4 regions of the Halobacillus sp. ACCC02827 genome follow, and region 1 is predicted to be linked to each of the others. Evidence: riboswitches for the same ligand, from Rfam matches in the RefSeq annotation. Region 1 holds a riboswitch; each other region holds the start of a gene.
The links. Region 1 has a riboswitch for S-adenosylmethionine ahead of QRD89_RS08755 (sulfite exporter TauE/SafE family protein). Riboswitches for the same ligand answer to the same signal wherever they lie in the genome.

Region 1 (4,269 bases):
CATCCAAGGTGGACAAACGATGAACCCTAGTACCCAGGATCTGTCGGAAGCGATCAAGGAAGCCCATGCAGACCGTGTGCTCATTCTCCCGAACAATAAGAATATTGTGATGGCGGCGGAACAGGCGGCCGAGCTTGCTGATGTGGAAGTAGCCGTTATTCCGACGAAGACCATTCCGCAGGGAATGAGTGCTCTTCTAGGATTTAATCCGGAAGCGGATCTTGACACGAATAAAGAGGAAATGAGCCAGCTGATGTCCGAAGTGAAAACCGGACAGGTTACGTATGCGGTACGGGATACCCAGATCGATGGACTAGCCATTGAAAAAGGCCATTTTATGGGGATCGCGGAAAGTAAAATACAAACAACGGCAAAAGAAGCGTTAGAGGCAGCGAAGGCTCTGCTTCGCGAGATGATCGATGAGGATGAAGATGAAATCCTGACCATTCTTACTGGTGAAGAAGTTGAAGAAGATGAAATTGGTCAGTTGGAAGCGTATATTGAAGATACGTTCGAAGATTTGGAAGTGGAAGTTCACACAGGTGGACAGCCGATTTATTCCTATATCTTCTCTATTGAATAAAATATAGAAAAAGAGATCAGAGCATACAGCTCTGATCTCTTTTTTTATATTATCATAAAAGCGTGCTGCTCAGGACAACACTGTTCCTGCTACCTGGTTGCCGGCTTAAGCCGGAAGTTTCTGCGGATGGACAAGAGAACCATGCAGATATAGGCAAGGACTAAAGCCGTGTAAATAATGGCGATGGAGGTGTCTCCAAGCTCTACTGTATTCAAAAGCGTTCGGATATTTGTCAAAACGATGAATCCACCGGCGAGGACACCTAATACGAGAGACGGCATTATTTTCACAAGCCAGGCAGCAAGGGGGGCCGCAATAACCCCGCCGATCACAAACGCAGATACGAGCAGCCAGCTGAATTGCTCCCAGCCAAGAAAGATAAGAAACCCGAGGGTCGCAGAAACAGTGACGATGAATTCGCTGGTATCTACCGTTCCAATCACTTTTCGGGGTTCAAGCTTCTGTCTTGCCAGGAGAACGGGCGTATTCACTGGTCCCCACCCGCCGCCGCCGACTGCATCAAGAAAACCTCCGATAAATCCAAGTGGAAACAAAAAGCTCTTTTTGAAAGGCCGCTTCTCCTGGCGCCGCTTCTGTCCCATGGTAAGGAAACGAATGATGATATAGATTCCTAATACGAGGAGGAAGAGTGATATGTAGGGTCGGATAATTTCTCCTGGAACCCAGCTTAACACAGCTGCACCGAGAAAAGCGCTGATGGCACCGGGAACAGCCAGAATAACGACGAGACGCTTATCGACATTCCCGAATTTATAGTGAGAGAAGCCGGAAGCGGCCGTCGTTGCCACTTGAGCCATATGAATGGATGCAGAAGCTACTGCCGGAGCAAGTCCATAGGCAAGCAGAATCGTTGAGGAAGTCAATCCGAAGCCCATGCCGAGAGCACCATCGACTAACTGAGCAAAAAATCCCACTAATGCGAAAACAATTAATTTATTCAATCCAACCTCTCCTTTTACCCTTTAATTCCAGCTCCCATATGGTGTATGATTAATCATATGAGAATACTTGGTTTTATGTGTGAAGAGGTTTTCTACAAAAATAAAAAAAACCTTCACACAGAAGAGGCTTTCGTTCCTCTCCTTATCTTTCAGACAATGTCTGCTGGATGGAGCACCTTTAAAAGGTTGCTGCGGGATCGTTGGACCAGTTTCCTCCCCCGGCTCTTCATAAGGATATAGTATCTTGCTTTGATTACTTACCAAATTAAAGCAGAGGGGGACCATTGTCAATATTAAAAACAGAAAAGTTGTAATTTTTAAAAAACCTGTTGACATATCTTAGAAAGAAGCCTACTATTTGAATCAATTAGTTTTTTTGAAATATCCAACCGACTAATTTTTCTTATCTAGAGAGGTGGAGGGACTGGCCCATCGAAGCCTCGGCAACGGGTCTAACCGTTAAAGTTAGACGCTGTGCCAATTCCAGCAGATGCTGAAAGCATTTGGAAAGATAAGAAGGACGTATCTTACTTTCAGACGCCCTTCTTCTTTTCCGGAAGAGGGGCGTTTTTATTTGGAGAAAGGCAGGCGAGTGTATGGGAAACTTACTTACGTACCAGCATTTTTCCGGTGATCCATTCAAAAATGATCAGCCAGAGGATGATACGAAAGGCGCGAGAAAGGTCATTCAATGGGCATACGACCAGTATGGTTCTGACGTGGTTTATGCGTGCAGCTTCGGCGCAGAAGGAATGGTACTCATCGATCTGATTTCGCAGGTCAAACCGGATGCGGATGTCGTTTTTCTCGACACAGGTCTTCACTTCCAGGAAACCTACGATTTGATTGATAAAGTGAAGAAGCGGTATCCGGCGCTTCATATTCATATGAAATTACCGGAGCTTACAGTGGAAGAACAGGCAGAAGAGCATGGTTCCGCTTTGTGGAAGAGACAGCCGGACCAGTGTTGTTACATCCGGAAGATCAAACCGTTGGAAGAGGCACTGTCCGGTGCGGTTGCCTGGCTTTCCGGCCTGCGCAGAGAACAGTCCCCGAGCAGAGCGAAGACGGATTTCATCAACAAAGATGAACGGTTTAAGTCCGTGAAAGTTTGTCCACTGATACATTGGACTTGGGACGACGTATGGCATTATATCCGACTAAATAGCTTGGATTACAATGCTTTGCATGACCAAAACTATCCAAGTGTAGGATGTATTCCTTGTACATCCCAGGCCGTCGGCGACGACCGCTCCGGCCGCTGGAAAGGATTTAATAAAACGGAGTGTGGTCTTCACACCCCGGGCCCATCAGAAACGAATTAATCGAAACGAACTAATAGGAGGATGTATGAAATGGCAGTCATTAAACCCCATGGAGGGAAGTTAATCAATAGATGGAACGAAACACCGGAGGATTTACCGAAGGACAGTATCGAACTGGATGGAATGGCTCTCAGTGACGTGGAGCTGATCGGTAACGGAGCATACAGTCCGCTGGAAGGGTTCCTGAACAAGGAAGACTATGAATCCGTCGTCGATACGATGCGTTTGAAAGACGGGACACCCTGGAGCATTCCGATTACGCTGCCTGTAAGTCAAGAGAAGGCAGAATCGTTAGGAAAAGAAGCCAAGCTTATCCATGATGGAACGGTGTACGGTGTGATTGAGATCGAAGACATCTTCAAACCTGACAAAGAAAAAGAAGCGCAAAAAGTATATTTAACTACGGACCTTGCTCACCCGGGTGTCAAAAAGTTGTTTGAACGCCCCGACTATTATGTATCCGGTACTATCCAGGTTTTTGCTTCGTCAGCAAAAGAACACGGAGAAGAGTTTTACCTCGATCCGAAAGAAACGAGAGCACTTTTCGAAAAGAACGGATGGAGGAAGGTTGTCGGTTTCCAAACAAGGAACCCTGTCCACCGCGCCCACGAATATATTCAAAAAGCGGCCTTGGAGACGGTTGACGGTTTATTCCTGAACCCGTTGGTGGGCGAGACGAAGAGCGATGACATACCAAGTGATGTTCGGATGAAGAGCTACCAGGTACTGCTTGATCATTACTATCCGAAGGACCGCGTGACCCTGGCCGTTTTCCGTGCAGCCATGCGCTACGCAGGTCCAAGGGAAGCGATCTTCCATGCCATCGTCCGTAAAAACTTCGGCTGCTCTCATTTCATCGTCGGCCGTGACCACGCTGGAGTAGGCGACTACTACGGAACGTATGACGCACAGAAGATATTCTCACACTACGGCGAAGGCGAACTTGATATTACTCCGATGTTCTTTGAACACAGTTTTTATTGTAAGGCATGTGAAGCGATGGCCTCTCACAAGACGTGCCCGCACGATAAGGAAAATCACGTCATCCTTTCCGGAACCAAAGTCCGTGAGCTGTTACGGAGCGGGGAGAAACCGCCGAAGACATTCAGCCGCCCGGAAGTTGTAGAAGTTCTGATTGAAGGGCTGCAGGCGAAAGCTGCAGACGTAAAGGGGTGAAGGGAATGGAACGGAATCTTACTTGGCACGAAGCATCTGTAAGTCAGGAATCCTACCGGAAGAAGAATGGACACCACAGTGGTGTCCTCTGGTTCACGGGACTTTCCGGTTCCGGCAAGTCCAGCATCGCCAATCAGCTGAACCATCTCCTGCATGAGCGTGGTGTTCATACGTATCTGCTTGATGGCGACAACATCCGTCACGGATTGAATGCGGATCTCGG
Region 2 (4,269 bases), 860 kb from region 1:
GCTTCAGAATGAAGTATCGCCGAACGGTCTTGTCATGCTGATTCCTTTTGCGCTCGTACTTTACCTGGCGTTGAGCGGTCAGCATTTATTGACTTCTTTATCATGGGGAATTCTAGCATCCGTCGTATTCATCTTTCTATCAGGGACTTCTTTGACAGAAGTGCTTCATATTTATAAAAATGAAGCTGGAGAAGCGGTGGTAGAAGGAGCATTGATCGATGGAATCGGCGGCTACTTCAACATGGCTGTCCTCATCCTGTTCATTTTGGCGGCTGCCTACCTTCTGGAAGTAGCTGGAACGATGGATGTTATCAAGAATTTTTTCCTTCGACTTATCAATAACGTGGTACGCAGAGCAGAGCTGTCGATTTTTGGTATTGTGGCGTTTCTCAATATGTTCATCACCATTAATACAGCGGCAGAAATTGCGGCTGCACCGTTTGTGAGGAAGCTAGGAAAAGAGTTGAACATTCATCCTTACAGACGTGCCAATTTTCTTGATACTGTCACTTCTTCACTCGGGTATATCTTCCCTTGGAGCGGCGGTGTCCTGCTTGCCTGGACGACTGTAAGAGGAGCGGCTGAGCAGTATGACTTCCTTCCTGTTATCGGACCCGGAGAAGTATTCCCGTTCGTATTCCAGGGCTGGGGACTGTTGATTGTCATGCTGATTGCTGCCTGGACAGGCTGGGGTCTTCGCTATACCGGCAAGAACGGAGAAGAAATTAAGCCTGAAGATTACAAAGGTCAAGCATAATACAACCCCCCGGAGTAAAGCTCCGGGGGGGTTAATCATGTATTTAAAGATTGGTTAATTTCTTTGATCTGATCGAGGTGGCGAAGTTCGTGCCAGCCGATAAATTCGACCCATTGTTCCAGGTTCATGTCACCAAGAGCAGGATGTGGAAATGCTCGGTTCTGCAACGTTTCTTTTTCTTTATTATGAATGAGGAATAATGTAGCTTCCCTTGATTTTTTGAGTCCGTCTTCCGCTTCCTTCAGGTTATGAAAAATACCCTTTGGACGAACAGACTCTGGAGCTTCCAATGTGTAAGAGCGGTTGGTTACCTTATGGACTGGTTTTTCCGTCACCTGCTGCTGATCTCCTTGCTTAAGTGATCTGTTCACCTGATGGATGACGAACTGTTCGATTAAGTACAAATGCTCCAATACTTCCATAATAGACCAGCGATTTTCTGCCGGTTTCACCGTATGTTTGGAGGCGGGAATCTCCCTCACATATTCGAGCAGCTGCTCTCTTTTCTCATCTAAACCATACATATATAGCTCTCCTTTTGTGTAATGACATGGTAACCCGAGTCTACCATAACAGTAGTGCTGATACGTAAAGAAAAGGACTTGAGTAAGTTGAAACATTAGCGGGTATGGAAACGTATGACAATCATGAGCTTCTACATTGGCCAATCATTGAAGGAGGAATCAGGATGGGAAATTATTCAATACAGGAATTTATCAGGCAGACGAAGCAGGACGATTCGGAAAACGATTACTTTGAATTGGAAACCCCGAGGATATTGGAAGTTAATTTGATGGACCAGGTGTGGGCGAAAGCCGGGTCTATGATTTCTTATAACGGAGATATTAAATTTGAAAGGGAAGGAATATTGGAGCATGGAGTGGGCCGCCTGTTCAAGAAGGCGATGACTGGAGAGGGAAGCTCTCTTATGAAAGCAACAGGGAGGGGGGCATTATACCTCGCTGATCAAGGTAAGAAGATTACAATCTTTGACTTGGACAATGAGACGCTGACGGTGAACGGCAATGACCTTTTGGCCTTTGAACCGAGCATAAACTGGGACATCAAATTGATGAAAAAAGTAGCCGGTATGGTATCCGGCGGATTGTTTAACGTTACTCTCTCCGGGAGTGGTCGTGTAGCTATTACTTCTCATTATGAACCGCTGACTTTATTAGTGAAGCCCGGTCAGCCTGTTTTGACCGATCCTCATGCAACAGTGGCCTGGTCCGGGCATTTGGAGCCTGCTTTCAAGACAGATGTCAGTTTCAAGACTTTCATCGGCAGAGGGAGCGGGGAATCCATTCAGATGAAATTTGAAGGGGATGGATTTGTTATCGTTCAGCCGTTTGAAGAAGTTTACACAACGAATAGTCAAGGATGATTATCGTCATTCCCGTTGTGGTTCCTGCATAGAATGAAGGGAGAGTCCTTACAAAAAAAAATGAGCTTCCCCCTTTACTTCGTTGGAAAAACGTTGTAGTATGTAAATTAACTTAAATTAAATAATAACGGAAACTTCTTATCCAGAGAGGCGGAGGGACTGGCCCTTTGATGCCCGGCAACCATCGAATCAATTGTACAATTGACGAGAACGGTGCCAATTCCTGTAGAGTATTTATTGCTCTAAGAGATGAGAGGATCGTACGGATATTTACGACCCCCTTTTCTTACTGGATAAGAAAAGGGGTCTTTTTGTTTACTATACCGTAAAGGCTCTCGATAGAAGTTGCGTTAAGGGAAGGGAAAGATGTCAAATGGCAACAGCTATTTTCGGTGCAGGATGTTTTTGGGGAGTAGAGGCGTTTTTTGAGAAATTTGAAGGCGTAACAGCTACAAAGGTCGGCTATATCGGCGGGAAACTGGAGAATCCAACCTACGAACAAGTCAAAACAGGTAAAACGGGGCACGCGGAAGCCGTCAGAATCGAATATGATCCGACAAGAATTACGTATTCCGAATTAATTAACATTTTCTTTGAAGCACATGATCCTACTTCTAAGAACAAGCAGGGAATTGATGTAGGACATCAGTACCGCTCAGCGATTTTCTATTCCGACGCGAGTCAGAAATATATTGCGGAAGAGAAGATTAAAGAGTGGGAGGAGAAGGGGACGTTCAAGCGGGCGATCGTCACGGAAGTGGAAGAAGCGACCTCCTTCTTTGAAGCGGAAGAATACCATCAGAAATATTTGCAGAAAAACGGTTCTGCTGCATGCAGCATCGGATAATAAATGGATCAAGACTCCTGGGGCCCGGGAGTCTTTTTTAGAGGGAAGAGAGGGATGGGGTTTTGTGGTTCAATGACGGCGTACTAATTCTGCTGTGCCTGTTTATGGTTGCCGGAGCATTTGATTATTATTTTCTAAATAACCGCCTTAAAATCGGGGCACGTTTCTATGAAGCGTTTACGATGATGGGTTCGCTCGCCTTATCCATGATTGGGATCATTTCTCTTGCTCCCGTTCTGTCCGAATGGCTGGCGCCCGTAATTTCTCCGGCATTTCAGTGGTTTGGAGCAGATCCTTCCATCTTTGCTTCCATGGTGCTTGCCATAGATATGGGGGCGTACCCTTTGTCGGAGGCGCTGGCGGTCGATGACAGGGCCGCCCTGTTTTCCTGGACGCTCCTCGGAACGATGATGGGACCGACACTCGTGTTTACGATTCCGGTCGCGCTTACGATCATCAAAAAGGAGGACAGTCCTTACTTTGCCAAAGGAGTCCTTGCTGGTATAGCGACCATTCCGCTCGGCTGCCTTGTTGGAGGAGCGTCCGCCGGATTTGAATGGGGGTGGATGTTCAAACAGTTACTCCCTGCCATCTTATTAGCAGTACTTGTCAGCGCAGGTTTATTTCTGTTTCGTAGGCTTACGATTAGAGTGTTCGCTTATTTAGGCAAGGGTATGGAAGCGATCCTGTTGATCGGATTGTTGCTGATTGCCATTGAAACATTGACGGGGCTTGTCCTGATCCCTGGTATGGCTCCTTTTTCTGAAGGGATCATTATCGTAGGTAAGATTACCATTACGCTTGCTGGGGCCTATCCGTTTGTAACCATTCTGAATCACTACTGCCGAAAGTATTTCTCTGCTTGGAGCCGTGTACTGGGCGTGAACGAAACGGCGCTTACCGGACTGCTTGCTTCCTTAGCGCATCATCTGCCTATGTTTGCAATGATGAAGGAGATGAACCCGCGCGGTAAGGTGATCAATTCCGCCTTTGCGGTGAGCGGGGCTTTCGTCATCGGCAGCCATCTCGGTTTCGTTGCCGGGGTTGAACCGGAGATGATCCTGCCGGTTATCATCGGCAAACTTACTGCCGGCATGCTGGCCGTTCTGCTTGCCCTGTTTATAACCAGAAAAGATGCTGTCGAAGAGAAAACGACACCTTCTGCAGTACATCTCTCATCTAATAAAAATTATGTTTTGTGAAACTGAAAAGAGGCGCATACATTTGATGTATGCGCCTCTTTAGTTGTATCCAAAAATCAATCGTGTGAAGAATAGATAC
Region 3 (4,269 bases), 1.8 Mb from region 1:
GAGCAACGAATACTCTTCTTCGGAAGCATACGACCAAAAGTACGAGGAAGGGAATGAAGTGTTTGTTTCCATCGATGAAAATTCGCTGCAGGAAGATGGACTGACCGGTGCGATCATCGATGCAAAGCGTGACAAATACGTCCTCGCTGCCGCCTGGGTCTTCCTTTTTCTACTGTTGATTGTCGGTAGAAAGCGCGGCGCACTCTCGATCGTCAGCCTCGTCGTCAACGCAGCCTTGATGTACTTCGCGCTCGATCTTTATATCGCCAATTCCGACGGTACCCTGCTCTTTATCTGCAGCGGGCTCGTCATTTTGTTCAGCATCGGTTCACTCCTTTTCTTAAACGGATTCAATCAGAAGACGTATGCTGCCATTCTATCTACGCTGATCGGCATTTCCGTTTCTTTAGCGATCGCCTATTTCGTCATCCAGGCCCTGCAGGGGAACGGCCTCCGCTATGAGGAAATGCAGTATTTGACCCGTCCGTACAGGGAAGTATTCATGGCCGGGCTGTTCATCGGCTCGCTTGGTGCCGTGATGGACGTATCGATCACGATCGCTTCATCACTGTTCGGACTCTATGAGAAGGATGCCGCCATCACAGGAAAGGCATTGCGGAAATCCGGTATGGACATCGGAAAGGACGTCATGGGGACCCTGACGAGCATCTTGTTCTTCGTCTATGCCGCCGGCTCGATCCCGTCGATTCTTCTCTACTTGAAGAATACATCGCCGCTCGGCTTCACGCTGTCCATGAATCTGTCGCTTGAAATCGCCCGGGCGCTTGTCGGCGGCATCGGCATTGTCCTGACGATCCCGATCAGTGTCTACACTACACTGTTCATCATTAACGCAAAGAGGAAGAGATCATGAATGTACTAGTCGCCTTAACCGCCATATTATTCCTATTGATGGTCCTCGTCGGAGGAAAAAAAGGAGTACGATCGTTCGCATCGTTATTCTTCAACTTCGTCATTCTCATCGTCGCGCTGTTTTTCATGCTCGATCCGCACATCAATCCGATCATCGTGACCATCATCGCCTGTGCGGTCATCAGCTACGTCAACCTGATTTACGTGAACGACTGGAATTTGAAGACGGGCACCGCGTTTCTCGCTACGATGGTCACGATCGCCATTTTGCTCGTCGGCATCCATTTGATTACAGATATGTCGATGATCCAAGGGTTCAGTGAAGAAGATTCCGACAGCCTCGCGCCCTACTCGTTATACATCGGGCTCGATTTCGTGAAAATCGCCGCCTCCGTCATCATCATCGGGACGATCGGCGCCATCACGGAAGTGGCGATTTCCATCACGTCATCGATGAGTGAGGTGCAGCACCACCATCCGGAGATCTCAAGGAAGGACTTGTTCGTCTCCGGCATGAACGTCGGCCGCGACATCCTCGGGACGGATACGAACACGCTGTTCTTCGCCTTCTTCGGCGGCTACCTTGCCCTGCTTATCTGGTTCAAGGATTTGGACTATTCGCTGGGCGAAATCGTCAATTCCAAAGTGTTCAGTGAAGAAATGATCGCGATCTTCTGTGCCGGCATCGGCATTGCGCTCATCATCCCGGTCACAGCGGCCATCCATTCCTTTTTCGCGGTGCGGAGGAAAGCGATGGCTGCTGAATAATAGCCCTTAGGAGAGGGCGAGGCGTCCCTATTTACCGGAGCCCGCTCTCCAAACAAAAAAGCGTCCGGCTCGTAAGCCGGACGCTTTTTCTATACTATCTATCTCCAAACTTCCTCTGCAATTTCAAGCACGTGTCGGATCTTCGCCCACTGCTCTTCCTCTGAAATCACATTCCCCTCTTCCGTCGATGCGAACCCGCACTGCGGGCTGAGACAGAGCTGGGACATCGGCACATAGTCGGATGCCTCTAAGATCCGGGCTTTGATCCGGTCCGGGTCTTCCAGTTCGCCGGTCTTCGATGTAATCAGGCCGAGGACGACCGACAGATCCGGGCGGTTGACGTGACGGAGCGGTTCGAAGCCGCCGGAGCGTTCATCATCGAATTCCAGGAACAGGCCGTCGACGTCCAAACCGTCGAAGATCGTCTCCGACAGCGCTTCATAGCTCCCTGTCGTCATGAAGGTCGAACGGAAGTTTCCGCGGCAGATGTGCATCGTGATCAACAGGTCTTCCGGACGCTCTGCAATCGATTCGTTGATCGAACGGGCACACAGGGTAGCGGCACGTTCCGGATCGCGGCCTTCCGCAGCAATCGCTTCTCTGCCTTTTTCCGAGAAAAAGCTCGCCCAGGCGGTATCATCGAGCTGCAGGTAGCGGCACCCTTCTTCGTAAATCCGCTGAATGAATCCTTGGTACGCATCCACCAAATCCGCGAGCAGCGCTTCATCCGTCGGGTAGATCTCCCTGTCGATGTCGGCACGGAACAGCAGCATGTTGGGGCTCGGAATCGTCAGCTTTGCGACGGAATCGCCGGCGATTTCTTTCAGGAAACGGAAGTCCCTGATCGCCGGATGATCCGTGAACCCGACCTTTCCAGTCACTTTGACACCGCGTGCCTTCGTTTCCACCCCGTCGAACTGAAGTCCCTTCTCCTTGTCGTAGCCTTCCACTCCATCGAGTCCTTCAAGGAAATCGAAGTGCCACCAGCTGCGACGGAAATCCCCGTCTGTAACGGCAGGAAGTCCTGCCTCTTTCTGTTTCGCGACAAGCTTCGTTATCTCTTCGTCTTCGATCCGGCGAAGCTCTTCTTGGGAAATCGTCCCCTCCGCTTTCTGCCGGCGCGCTTCCTTCAAACGCTCGGGTCTCAGGAAGCTCCCGACATGATCGCCTTTGAATGGAGCTCGTTTGATGGTTGAATTCGTCATCTCTATCATCCTTCTTCCGTTGAAATTAAAAAAATCCACACTTCTCACCATAAGAAGAGCGGATTACCTGCGTATCTAACCTCTTCTCATCTGCAAGCACGTACGCTTCTGGAATTAGCACAGTACCCGTCAGGAGTCTGCTGCTAAGGCTTCAAAGGGCCAGTCCCTCCACCTTTCTCGATAAGAACGTTTATCTATGAAGTTGTTAGCCCCACTATACAGCAATTCCCAAACGATTGGCAACCTGTTGTCGGAAAATTTTGTCGATAAGTCGGACGTACGACCTGTCTCTATTTTATTGCTAGCTTTTTCCAATTCAGCTACTTTAGACATATGTTCCATGAATCAAACATTTGTCCGGAGGGCTGTCTATGTTACCAAACAAACTGACCGACCGCGAACGTCAGGTGTATGAACAGATTGCAAATAACCCGTATATTTCCCAACACGACCTCTCCCAAATCCTCGCCCTGTCCCGGTCCACCGTCGCCAACGTCATCTCCCAGCTTGTACAGAAAAATATTCTGCTCGGCCGCGCCTATGTCCTGAATCATTCCCGTCCTGTCCTCTGCATCGGTGCCGCCAACGTCGACCGCAAGTATCACTGCCTGGAGCGCTTCGACTATAAGACATCGAATCCGGTGCGATCGACCGCAAGCGCCGGCGGCGTCGCCAGAAACATCGCGGAAAACCTCGGTCGTCTCGGAAACCGGCCGACACTCATCACTGCTGCCGGCAGAGATGCCGACTGGGAGATCATCGCCCGCGCCTCTGCCGAGTATATCATAATGGACGGCGTCCTCCATCTGCCGGACCGGAACACAGGCACGTACACCGCTGTCCTCGACGAGCACGGAGAAATGACGATGGCCTTCGCCGATATGGCTATTTACGACGCTGTTCTTCCGGAGGAGATCCGTCGTCACGAGAAGAAATGGAAGCAGGCCGAATGCGTCATCGCCGATTTGAACTGCCCGCAGGAGACGCTCGCCTTCCTGCTTAAGGAGGCAGCCGCCGACCACACGCCGGTCGCCTTCATCACCGTCTCGATACCGAAAATGAAGCGGCTGCCCGCAGATATCAGCGGCCTGACGTGGCTGATGACGAACGTCGAAGAAAGCGCCGCACACTTCGACATTCCCATTCAAAACGAAGACCAGTGGAAAGGCGCCGTTGAACACTGGCTCGCCTGCGGTGTCCGCTATGTCACGGTGACATGGGGCAAGCGGGGTGTCATGGTCGGGGAAAGCGGTGGCAGCATCCGCCACTATCCCGCCCCTGCCCTCGACACGACCGTAGACGTCACGGGCGCCGGAGATGCATTCTCCGCTGCTGTGCTGCACGCCTGGCTCGACGGCAGTCCACTGTCCGAAGCCGTCCATGCCGGACTGAAGAGCGCCGCCCTCTGCGTCCAGACGACAGC
Region 4 (4,269 bases), 890 kb from region 1:
TAAGGGGGTTTACTATGATTTGCGAATATAAAGGAAAGCGCCCGTCTATACACCCGACGGCTTACATCGCTGATGATGCCGTTATTACAGGAGATGTTTTTATCGATGAAGGAGCAAGCATCTGGTTTAAAACCGTCATCCGCGGGGATGTAGCTCCGGTACATATCGGCAGGAATACAAATGTACAGGATCTCAGTATGCTTCATCAAAGCCCGGGTCAACCACTGATCCTTGAAGATGGCGTGACGGTCGGTCATCAAGTGACCCTGCATTCCGCACACATTAAGAAAAACGCGCTGATCGGTATGGGGTCCCTCATACTCGATGGAGCGATAATTGGAGAAGAAGCTTTCATCGGCGCTGGGAGCCTCGTCCCGCCGGGAAAAGTTATCCCTCCAAGGACGCTCGCTTTCGGCCGGCCCGCGAAAGTAGTTCGGGAACTGAACGAGCATGACTATCAAGAGTTGGAAAGGATAAGAACCACTTACATAGAGAAAGGAAACTATTATAAACAGCAGCAAGAAAAAGATTAAAAACAAAAAAGTACCCTTGCGGGTACTTTTTTTGTCCTTAATTGAAACGAGATTTTAATTGTTCTGCTTTGTCCGTCCGCTCCCAAGGGAACTCAATATCCGTGCGGCCGAAATGACCATAAGCAGCCGTATCACGGTAGATAGGTCGACGCAGATCCAGCATCTTGATAATACCGGCAGGGCGCAGATCGAACAGATCACGCACAGCTTCTACCAGCTTCTCTTCCGATACTTTGCCAGTACCATTCGAGTTGATGGCAATAGAAACCGGCTGCGCTACACCTATTGCATACGCAAGCTGCACTTCCACAGCGTCTGCAAGTCCGGCAGCTACGATGTTCTTCGCAACATAGCGGGCTGCATAAGCAGCAGAGCGGTCCACTTTCGTCGCGTCTTTCCCGCTGAAAGCACCTCCGCCGTGACGGGCATATCCGCCATACGTATCCACAATGATTTTTCTTCCCGTCAAGCCGGCATCCCCTTGAGGACCGCCGATAACGAAACGACCTGTCGGATTGATGAAGTATTTCGTCTGCTCATCAATGAGCTCCGCCGGTACAACAGGACCGATCACATGGTCGCGCAGATCTTTCTTAATCTGCTCCAATGTAATTTCTTCCGCGTGCTGTGTAGAAATGACAATGGTATCTACGCGGACAGGTTTATCCAGCTCATCGTACTCGATGGTCACTTGTGTCTTCCCGTCCGGGCGCAGGTAATCCAGCGTGCCGTCTTTACGGACATCCGAAAGACGCTTGGACAGTTTATGTGCCAGTGAAATAGGAAGAGGCATTAGTTCTTTCGTTTCATTATTAGCAAAACCGAACATTAAGCCCTGATCTCCAGCTCCGATCGCTTCAATCTCATCGTCGCTCATCTTGCCCTCGCGGGATTCCAATGCTTCATCCACTCCGCCTGCAATATCAGGGGACTGCTCATCGATGGCAGTCAGAACGGCACACGTATCCGCATCGAAGCCGTATTTGGCTCGAGTATATCCAATATCTTTAATTGTTTGACGAACGATGGATGGGATGTCTACATAAGTATTTGTACTGATCTCTCCTGAGACGAGCACAAGTCCCGTGGTCACTGTTGTCTCACATGCAACCCGAGCATTCGGGTCATTTTTTAAAATTTCGTCTAAAATGGCATCAGAAATCTGGTCACATATTTTATCGGGGTGACCTTCTGTAACTGACTCTGATGTGAATAACCGGCGATTGGCAGGCATTCTGAAAAACTCCTCCTTCTGTAAGTACAAAGTATTAGACGGAACTCTTTACCAGTATGTGCAGAAACGAAAAAACGTTTCCTTCGTTCATGCTTCATCCACAACCATTAGAGCTTTATATAGGAATCTATACCGGATGACCTCCGGCTCGGATATTTCTCCATAAAAAGAAAAAACCCTTCCTAATGTCGAGGAAAGGGGCTGCTTCCTTTCGCTCTTATCGTCCAAGAAGGAATTCGTTCCTTCCTGCTTCAGGTTAGCACCATGCCATTCTCATGACGGTTGCTGGGTTTCAAAGGGCCTGTCCCTCCACCAACTCTGGATAAGAGAGTTTCCGTTCTTCGTTATCGTATCGAAAACCATGTAACATGTCAATCAGATTCCACCCGTATCCCCGACCAGGTACGGTTTTTACGGATCCTTACAAAACCAAGGACCCGCCACCTTTTCTTTCCATTTATAAACGTTCACACCGGAAAAAACATAAGATAGAAATAAACCATCCGGATTTTAACAAGAAGCCAATATTTGTTCACAAAATATTGGAAACAATTTCACCAAATAGTATGGACTATAAAAATGAATGTGTTATACTAATTCCATCTTAAGGATGATTAAATTATTTGACAAAGGCGGGTCGACTTATATGAGTACCATTAACCAAATGTCTGAACTTAACCTATTACTAGCTCAAGAAAATGTCCATCACCAACTTTCCGTTCCGCACTTGGTGGAGAAGATCCTCTCTCGCAACGAAGGCACATTAACAGAAAAAGGTGCAATTCAAGCGACTACTGGTACTTACACCGGCAGATCACCAAAAGACAAATTCATCGTCAAAGACGACACGTCCGAACAAAAAGTGGATTGGGGTACGATCAATACGCCGATTGACGAGAGTACTTTCGTTCAGCTTTACCACAAAGTTCTTACGTATTTAAAGAAGCGGGAAGAACTCTTTGTTTTCAAAGGGTTTGCCGGCGCAGAAACACGGTATCGTCTTCCCATCCAAGTCGTGACAGAGTTTGCGTGGCACAATCTTTTCGCTAAACAGATGTTCATTCGTCCAAATACGGAAGAGGTGGCAGATCATGAAGCGGAATTCACGGTTATATCCGCTCCGACCTTCAAGGCTGATCCTGAAGTGGACGGGACAAATTCAGAAGCGTTCATCATGATTTCCTTCAAACACCGTATCGTCTTAATTGGCGGAACCGAGTATGCCGGGGAAATCAAAAAATCGATTTTCTCCGTCATGAACTATATTCTTCCGGAGAAAAACATCCTGCCGATGCACTGTTCAGCGAACGTTGGTAAAGAAGGCGATGTCGCTCTTTTCTTCGGGTTATCCGGAACGGGCAAGACTACCCTTTCTGCAGATCCTTCCCGCCGTTTGATCGGGGATGACGAGCATGCGTGGTCGAACTACGGCGTCTTCAATATTGAAGGCGGTTGCTACGCCAAGTGTATCAACCTTTCTAAAGAAAAGGAACCACAAATTTACGATGCGATTCATTTTGGATCGGTTCTGGAGAATGTCATACTAAGCGCAGACTCACATGAACCGGATTATGACGACACAAGTTTGACAGAAAACACTCGTGCGGCTTATCCGCTTGAACATATATCCAACACTGTACAGCCCAGTGTAGCTGGTCATCCAAATGCGATCATTTTCTTGACCGCTGATGCTACAGGCGTTCTCCCTCCGATCAGTAAGTTGACGAAGGAACAGGCAATGTACCACTTCCTGAGCGGATATACCAGCAAACTCGCAGGTACAGAAAGGGGAATTACAGAACCGCAGGCGACATTCTCCGCCTGCTTCGGCTCTCCATTCCTTCCCTTGGCTCCATCTAAGTATGCAGAAATGCTTGGCGAGAAAATTGATCAATTCCAGACCGACGTCTATCTAGTGAATACAGGATGGTCCGGAGGGTCTTACGGGGAAGGACAGCGGATCAAGTTAAGCTACACAAGAGCTATGATCCACGCTGCGTTGGAAGGAGAATTAAGCTCAGCGGAGACGTATAAAGATCCTTTCTTCGGTTTACACGTTCCCACCCACTGCCCTGGTGTCCCTGATGAGGTATTGTCACCTCGTAAGACATGGACAGATAAAGAGGCCTACGACCTGAGCGCTAAAGCGCTTGCCGAAAAGTTCCATAAGAACTTTGAGAAATTCACTTATGCGAGCGAAGCAATTAGGAAAGCAGGACCTTCCTATCATAGCTGAACATCATAAAATATCCCCCACGTGGTCACGTGGGGGATATTTATTCTTCAGATATGACGCTGAATACGTTTCATGCATTCCGGAAGGACTTCATCCTTCATCATAAAGCTGAAGCGCTCATTCACTCTCATGTTCTTTGGGAGATGTCGGAATAAGACAGGGCCGTGTGTTTCAAAATAGTGTTCCTGATCGGCCAGTTCAGATATGACGGCATAATATACGTTCTTTATGACCGTGCCACCTTTACCATCCACATGGTATTGACC

Region 2: linked by a shared signal. The riboswitch ahead of msrA (peptide-methionine (S)-S-oxide reductase MsrA) and the one ahead of QRD89_RS08755 (sulfite exporter TauE/SafE family protein) in region 1 are both predicted to bind S-adenosylmethionine.
Region 3: linked by a shared signal. The riboswitch ahead of QRD89_RS18640 (5-methyltetrahydropteroyltriglutamate--homocysteine S-methyltransferase) and the one ahead of QRD89_RS08755 (sulfite exporter TauE/SafE family protein) in region 1 are both predicted to bind S-adenosylmethionine.
Region 4: linked by a shared signal. The riboswitch ahead of metK (methionine adenosyltransferase) and the one ahead of QRD89_RS08755 (sulfite exporter TauE/SafE family protein) in region 1 are both predicted to bind S-adenosylmethionine.

Annotation. Positions count from the first base shown of each region.
Region 1 is NZ_CP128168.1:1,636,760-1,641,028, forward strand. It holds gene QRD89_RS08750 (DAK2 domain-containing protein) at 1-583, shown strand, start outside; gene QRD89_RS08755 (sulfite exporter TauE/SafE family protein) at 673-1,545, opposite strand; SAM riboswitch class I at 1,685-1,780, opposite strand; SAM riboswitch class I at 1,946-2,063, shown strand; gene QRD89_RS08760 (phosphoadenylyl-sulfate reductase) at 2,142-2,870, shown strand; gene sat (sulfate adenylyltransferase) at 2,901-4,046, shown strand; gene cysC (adenylyl-sulfate kinase) at 4,052-4,269, shown strand, end outside.
Region 2 is NZ_CP128168.1:779,547-783,815, forward strand. It holds gene QRD89_RS03905 (Na+/H+ antiporter NhaC family protein) at 1-757, shown strand, start outside; gene QRD89_RS03910 (DinB family protein) at 793-1,281, opposite strand; gene QRD89_RS03915 (AIM24 family protein) at 1,446-2,141, shown strand; SAM riboswitch class I at 2,277-2,397, shown strand; gene msrA (peptide-methionine (S)-S-oxide reductase MsrA) at 2,515-2,988, shown strand; gene eutH (ethanolamine utilization protein EutH) at 3,051-4,190, shown strand; gene QRD89_RS03930 (DUF4190 domain-containing protein) at 4,230-4,269, opposite strand, start outside.
Region 3 is NZ_CP128168.1:3,554,040-3,558,308, forward strand. It holds gene QRD89_RS18630 (YibE/F family protein) at 1-874, shown strand, start outside; gene QRD89_RS18635 (YibE/F family protein) at 871-1,641, shown strand; gene QRD89_RS18640 (5-methyltetrahydropteroyltriglutamate--homocysteine S-methyltransferase) at 1,740-2,846, opposite strand; SAM riboswitch class I at 2,930-3,033, opposite strand; gene QRD89_RS18645 (carbohydrate kinase) at 3,218-4,269, shown strand, end outside.
Region 4 is NZ_CP128168.1:2,525,759-2,530,027, forward strand. It holds gene QRD89_RS13390 (gamma carbonic anhydrase) at 15-533, shown strand; gene metK (methionine adenosyltransferase) at 571-1,767, opposite strand; SAM riboswitch class I at 1,982-2,096, opposite strand; gene pckA (phosphoenolpyruvate carboxykinase (ATP)) at 2,414-4,003, shown strand; gene ytkD (RNA deprotection pyrophosphohydrolase) at 4,051-4,269, opposite strand, start outside.